3 regions of the Bradyrhizobium sp. BR2003 genome follow, and region 2 is predicted to be linked to each of the others. Evidence: predicted binding sites of a transcription regulator. Region 2 holds the regulator's gene; each other region holds the start of a gene.
What was found. Region 2 encodes LexA, which represses DNA repair genes until DNA is damaged. Its sites were predicted from a motif close to TGTTCNNNNTGTGTTCNG; they were not measured.
Positions count from the first base shown of each region.

Region 1: E2I15_RS34765 (ATP-dependent Clp protease adaptor ClpS) is a predicted target of LexA. The motif match lies at 746-763, and genes of this name have one in related genera.
Region 3: E2I15_RS01380 (PA0069 family radical SAM protein) is a predicted target of LexA. The motif match lies at 1,312-1,329, and genes of this name have one in related genera.

Region 1 covers NZ_SMYJ01000045.1:83,848-86,113, reverse strand. The annotation lists gene E2I15_RS34770 (mechanosensitive ion channel family protein) at 1-477, opposite strand, end outside; gene E2I15_RS34765 (ATP-dependent Clp protease adaptor ClpS) at 793-2,266, shown strand, end outside.
Region 2 covers NZ_SMYJ01000009.1:330,024-332,289, forward strand. The annotation lists gene E2I15_RS06015 (hypothetical protein) at 13-441, opposite strand; gene lexA (transcriptional repressor LexA) at 698-1,402, opposite strand; gene E2I15_RS06025 (molybdopterin molybdotransferase MoeA) at 1,645-2,266, opposite strand, start outside.
Region 3 covers NZ_SMYJ01000005.1:117,623-119,888, reverse strand. The annotation lists gene E2I15_RS01380 (PA0069 family radical SAM protein) at 112-1,290, opposite strand; gene E2I15_RS01375 (glycosyltransferase family protein) at 1,455-2,024, shown strand; gene E2I15_RS01370 (bifunctional helix-turn-helix transcriptional regulator/GNAT family N-acetyltransferase) at 2,112-2,266, shown strand, end outside.

The DNA of each region.
Region 1 (2,266 bases), on a different contig from region 2:
GGCCAGCGCGCAACCGAACACCAGCGCCAGCTTCCAGGCGATATCGATCAAGAGGCCATAGGCGACCGGATCGTTGGCAGTGCGCACGAACCAGTAATAGAACGCCGGGAAATGCGTCAGCGTGCGCGCGACGTCGGCGACCTCGCGCGACATCTCGCCGACCTGCTCGGACACCATCAGCAGCAGCTGTGCGCCGAGGCTGTCGGCGGTGAGCGGGATCGGCGAATGCTGCTCCGGCGCCGGCTCCGCGGCGGCCGCCTGCGGTGAGGCATTGGCGATGGCGCGCAGCGTGTTGATGATCTCGCCGCGCTTCTTGTCGTCCTGCAGCGTCTCGAGCGCACGTTTCGCCTGCTCGGGCGTCAGCGCGTCGCTGGTAACGGGTTGCGGCGGCGCCGGCTTGGCGGCCGGCTGGGCCAGCGCGGGAGAGACGAACAAAGTGAAGACGAGAAGCAGCGCAAGGCGAAGTTTGTGCGACACGAGGGCCTCATAAAATAACTGCGCGACCGCAGACCCTTGGGAGGAATCTGCTCTCGCGCTCGCGCCATGTCGGATACTCCTTTTCGCCCCGATGGTGTGTCGGAAGTTTGCCGCTGTGACGGCCATCTCTTGGCATTTGCCGCAACACAATCGACACAGGCGTTGAGCCGCGTTTACACTTCCAATGCGCGTTCCCGGCCGATCGGCTCGCTACACGTCAGGGGTGAGACGGCAGAATCTTTCGCTTGACGCGCAGGAGCCGCCGTGATGTTCTTATTTTGTTCTTTTGTTCCGAATTGCATTTTCGGGGGTCTCATGCACGACGTGTTTAGCGACGACGGTCCGGTGCGGCTCTTCTTTCATGATGACGACAGGACGCCGCTGGAATTCATGCGTAACCTGTTACGCACGGTATTCGGCAAATCCCGGAAAGAAGCGGTTGCCATCACCGCGCGGATCGAGGCCCAGAACGGATTCGCATGCGGCCCCTATCCCGCGACGGTGGCCAAGGCGCTGCTCGAGTCCGCCCAGCACCTGATTGATAGCAATGGTCATCCATTGCTGATCACGCCCGCAGCCGCAGAAGCGGCGCGGCCGTGCGACCTCTGTGGCGCGCTGGAACCCGTGACCGACGTTTTTCTCATCCGCAGGACAGTCTGCCTGTGCGGCAACTGCCTGATCGCCGCGCGGGCGAGCTCGGAAAAACTGCCGAGCGAAGAGTTCAGATATGCCTTCATGGCGCTCGATTGGCATTTTGCCGGGACGCCACGCAACCAGATCATGACCCGGTCGCGGCAGTTTCCCGGTCACATGCGTGCAGACGTTCAGATCGCGATCGACAGATTGTTCGATGCGCCGATCCATTTCTTCGGCCTTCATGAGCAACACCGCTATGAGACCCTCACGATAGCCGCGCTGATGGAGAACAGCCGCAATGCGCCGCCGATCGCGCCGCCGCAATATTACGATATCGACGTCGGCGAGCCCGAGTCGGTGCAATGCCTGACCAACGGATTGTGGCTGTGCCAGACCGAGGAGCTGCGCTACGCGGTGCTGCTCAGCTACCATCGTGATTATCAGGGCGAGCCGGGCTTGCGGATTGAGCTCGCGGTGCCCGCGGGCGCGGCCGGAAACACCCTGGTGCAGCGGACTTTTGCCGAGCTGGAAGCTGCCGTGCATGCGGCACGGTCCTATCGCGGCAAGATCCTGTCGCTGGAAGATGCCGCGGACTATCGTGGCCGCGCCCGCGGCGTGACCGTGCATCGCCTGCCGACGGTTGCGCGCGATGACGTCATCCTGCCGGAACGGACACTGCGGTTGCTCGACCGCAACGTGCTCGGCTTTGTCGAGAGCCGCGATCTGTTGCGCGGGCTCGGCCAGTCGACCCGCAAGGGCATCCTGCTCTACGGCCCGCCCGGCACCGGCAAGACCCACACCATCCGCTATCTCGCCACCAACCTGCCAAACCACACAACGCTGATCATCACCGCCGAGCAGGTCGGCCTGCTCGGCGCCTATATGAGCCTCGCGCGGCTGCTGCAGCCAACCATGGTCGTGATCGAGGATGTCGATTTGATCGCGCGCGACCGCGAGGAGATGGGCGGACCGTGCGAGGAATCCCTGCTCAACAAGCTGCTCAACGAGATGGACGGCCTGAAGGAGGATTGCGACATCCTGTTCGTGCTAACCACCAATCGGCCGGAAGAGCTGGAAGGCGCGCTGGCCGGCCGGCCCGGCCGCATCGACCAGGCCATCGAGGTGCCGCTGCCCGACGAGACCGGACGCGGCA
Region 2 (2,266 bases):
GCGACGATGCGCTCAACCCAAAAACAGCGTTGCGAATGCGGAGGGCCGCCGCTCCACAACCTTCGGCTTCTGCTCGACCGGCGGATGCAGCGCCGGCAATTGCAGCACGCTGACGCGCTGTCCCTCGACCAGCTGGGTCACCAGCACATGGCTGCCGTCGGGGAATTCGACCGCGTCATGATGCCGATCGGGCACGTCGGGCTCGACTTCGTTGAATACGCCGACGCGATAGTTCAGCGTCTTGGTCCAGATCCAGCGGCTGTCGTAGCGAACGTTCTCGGCGAAAGCGAGCTCGGTGCCCGGCAGCATGCAGACCGCGACAGTGGGATCGTTCTCCGAAGCAAAACCGCGGGTCGACGTGCCGCGGAACGTCGTCGTGATCAGCGTCTCTCCGACAATGGCGGGGCGCGATGCCACGGCGTGCAGACTATAGTCACACATCGGATGGCTCCTCATTTCGAGGTAGCGACCCGTGCCTCTCTTGAGGCATTGGGGCCTCTACCAGAGTGGACGATAGCGAACGAGCTTCTGCTCGTTTCTGGGCGATTGTACGACTGGTCCGAGACCGACCCCGATCACAAACACGCGACGCTGCGCGAGAGGTATCGGAGCGCATCGGGCAGGCCGTACGCTACGCTATCATGCAAGGAACGATCCGACGTGTTGCTCGTTCCCGGCCGCCGCAAGTATTTGCAATTCAGTATTTGCGATACAGGCCGATCAGCTTGCCCTGGATGCGCACCCGGTTCGGCGGCAGGATGCGCACTTCATAGGCGGTGTTGGCCGGCTCGAGCGCGATCGATGCGCCGCGGCGGCGGAAGCGCTTCAGGGTGGCTTCCTCCTCGTCGATCAGCGCCACCACGATGTCGCCGGTGTTGGCGACGTCGTTGCGCTGGATCAGCGCCATGTCGCCGTCGAGGATGCCGGCATCGACCATCGAGTCGCCGCGCACCTCGAGCGCATAGTGCTCGCCGGCGCCGAGCATGTCGGGCGGCACGCTGATGGTGTGGCTGCGGGTCTGCAGCGCCTCGATCGGCGTACCGGCGGCGATCCGGCCCATCACGGGGACCGCGACCGGACGGTTGCCGTCGTCCTCGGCGATCGGCGGCGTGCTGGCGCGCCGGCCGAGGGTGCCTTCGATGACGCTGGGCGTGAAGCCGCGTCGGCCGTTGCCGCCGCCAGCCGAGAGTTCGGGCAGCTTGATGACCTCGATGGCGCGGGCGCGGTTCGGCAGGCGGCGGATGAAGCCGCGCTCCTCCAGCGCAGTGATCAGGCGGTGGATACCGGACTTCGAGCGCAGGTCGAGCGCATCCTTCATCTCGTCGAAGGAGGGCGGTACGCCGGCCTCTTTCAGACGTTCATTGATGAAACGCAGAAGTTCGTACTGTTTGCGCGTGAGCATCTCGAGCATTCCCCCGGTTGATAGCGTCGTTCGATTCCGAGACTCTTCTGGTGGGGCCTTCAGGCGGGCCTGACCTCAGGAGCATGTGCTCGTTGCACTTGCTTCCACGCGGCTTCCCGATTGTAGACACCAGTACTCGAAACAAATCATGAACGGACACTATATGTTCGATATGTGTTCCGCAACCACTTAATTTCCGGTGAACGGATCAGGCAACGCACGATCGGTGGGGCATGAAAACCCTATTCGGGCAGTGTCAGAATCTCGCATTCGCTGCCCTTGACGGCCGCTGCCGCGAACGGCGGACGCACGAGAAGTGCCCGTGCCGCAGCGAGATTCCCGAGCAGCGACGAGTCCTGCTGCGTCACCGGCGTTGCGATCAACGTGCCGTCCTCGCGCGCTTCGAGCCGTGCCCGCAGATAGTCCTCGCGCTGGTCGTTGGCGGCGAGGTCGCGGCCGAGCAGGGCGCTCGTGCGGCGATGATGAATCACTTTCCGGCCGCTCAGCGCCCGAATCAACGGCACCAGGAACAGGAAAGCGCAGACATAGGACGACACCGGATTGCCGGGCAGGCCGATCACCCGCATCGCGCCGAGCCGGCCGTGCATCATCGGCTTGCCCGGCCGCATCGCGATCCGCCAGAACGCCATCTCGACGCCCTCGGCTTCCAGCGACCGCTTGACGAGATCGTGGTCGCCGACCGAGGCGCCGCCCGTCGTGATCAGGACATCGGCGCCGGCCTCGCGCGCCCGGCGGATGCCGGCCGTGGTCGCCTCCATTGTGTCGGCGGCAACGCCGAGGTCGACGGTCTCGGCGCCCTCGGCGCGCGCCAGCGCCCGCAGCGCGTAGCCGTTGGAGTAGACG
Region 3 (2,266 bases), on a different contig from region 2:
TGTTTGACCTCTTCGTAGCCCGGAGGCGCGGAGCGCAATCCGGGAAATCTTTGGCCACAAGTCGAAGAACCCCGGATTTCGCTGCGCTCCATCCGAGCTACGCGCCGTCACCTAAAACAGACTGAGTTGCTGTCCGTTGCGCTTCGGTTTGGCGAAGTGATCGATGGTCAGCTTGGTGCGCCGCTTGTTGAGGCCGAGCTTTTCACAGGCGATCTCGAAGCGGCGGCCGATCATCCAGGCCATCGGGCCGGTGCCCTTCATCCTGGTGCCCCATTGCGAGTCGTAGTCGCGGCCGCCGCGCATGTCGCGGATCAGCGTGAAGACGTGACGGTAGCGGTCGGGATAGTTCGCCATCAGCCATTCGCGGAACAGATCGCGCACCTCGAGCGGCAGGCGCAGCAGCACGTAGCTCGCCTCCCTGGCGCCGGCATGCGCGGCGGCATCGAGGATACGCTCGATCTCGGAGTCGTTCAGCGCCGGGATCACGGGCGCGACCATCACCGTGGTCGGGATGCCGGCATCCGCGAGCCGCTTGATCGCCTCGAGCCGCTTCGGCGGGGTCGAGGCGCGTGGCTCCATGGTGCGGGCGAGCTTCGGGTCGAGCGTCGTCACCGAGAGCGCGACCTTGGCGAGATTGCGCTTGGCCATCCGCGCCAGGATGTCGATATCGCGCACGACCAGTGCCGATTTGGTGACGATGCCGACCGGATGGCCGGCGCGCTCGAGCACCTCGAGGATGCCGCGCATGATCTTCCGGTCGCGTTCGATCGGCTGATAGGGATCGGTGTTGGTGCCGATCGCGATCATCCGCGCCTCATAGTCCGGCGCGGCCAATTCCTTCTCGAGCAGCGCGGGTGCGTCCGGCTTGGCGAACAGCTTCGATTCGAAGTCCAGCCCCGGCGACAGGCCGAGATAGGCGTGGGTCGGCCGCGCGAAGCAGTAGACGCAGCCATGCTCGCAGCCACGATAGGGATTGATCGAGCGGTCGAAGCCGATGTCAGGCGAGTCGTTGCGGGTGATCACCTTGCGCGAGGTGTCGGGCGCCACGCTGGTCGTGAACGGCGGCAAATCTTCGAGGCTCTGCCAGCCGTCGTCGAAGGCGACGCGGGCCTCCGCCTCGTAGCGGCCGCTGGCGTTGGACTGCGCGCCGCGGCCGCGCCGCCGCTCGCGCTCGATCGCGACCGCAAGCTCGGGAAAGGGGGCAGGAATGGGTGAAGGTGCACCCGCCGGGTTATCGGAGGGCGCCGTTACCGGCGGGTGCTTGAGGGCATGAGAGGATGCTCGGCTCATGCTTCGAAGCTAACACAGCATGAGAACAAATCAAGAACGCGAACGGAGAAATTCCACAGAACCTTGCTACAAAATTCTGCAGGCGAACAGGCTGCTTTGAATATGACAAGGTGATAACACGGCCGGAGCTTCTCCATCGTTTGAGCCATCGAAGCCTCAAAATCATGCTGAGCGTGATCATTCCAACCGACGGCGTCGAGCGCACCGCGGTCGCAACCCTGGCGGCGCTGGTGCCGGGCGCGGCCGCGGGTGTCATCCGCGAGGTGCTGCTGGTCGACCGCACCGACAGCGACGTGATGGAGCGCGTTGCCGACGTCGCCGGCTGCCGCTTCCTGCGTTTCGAGGGCAGCCGCGCCGCGGCGCTCGCCGCCGGCGCCAGGCAAGCGCGATCGCCCTGGCTGATGTTCCTGCATCCGGGCGCGGTGCTCGACGCCGGCTGGATCGAGGAGACCACCCAGTTCATCCAGATGGTGGCCGCCAGCGGCAAGGACCGCGCCGGCGTCTTCCGCTACGCCCGCGCGCCCTATACCGACCCCGGCCTGCGCGACGGCCTCAAATTCGTCGCCCGGATGATCACCGGCCCCTCGGCCGAACAGGGCCTCCTGATCGCGCGCGAACATTACGAGCGGATCGGCGGCTATCGGCCCGATGCCCGCCGCTCCGAGGCGCGCCTGCTGCGCCGGCTCGGCCGCTCCTCGCGCACCATGCTGCGCAGCCGGATCATGGTGGCGTAAGGCGTCAAGCGAAGTAGGCACTGTTCGCATGAAGGAGGCGCCAGAAAGCGCTTGCGGATTATTTGATTCCGTCAAATAATATCTTTGATGAAATCAAATTCCCATGACACCGCCCTCGAGAGCCAGGTTGCCGCCGTCCGCAGCTTCAGCCGGTTCTATACCCGCAAGCTCGGCATCATCGAGCCGAAGCTGCTGCACTCGACATTCACGCTGCAGGAAGCGCGGATCATCTACGAGCTTGC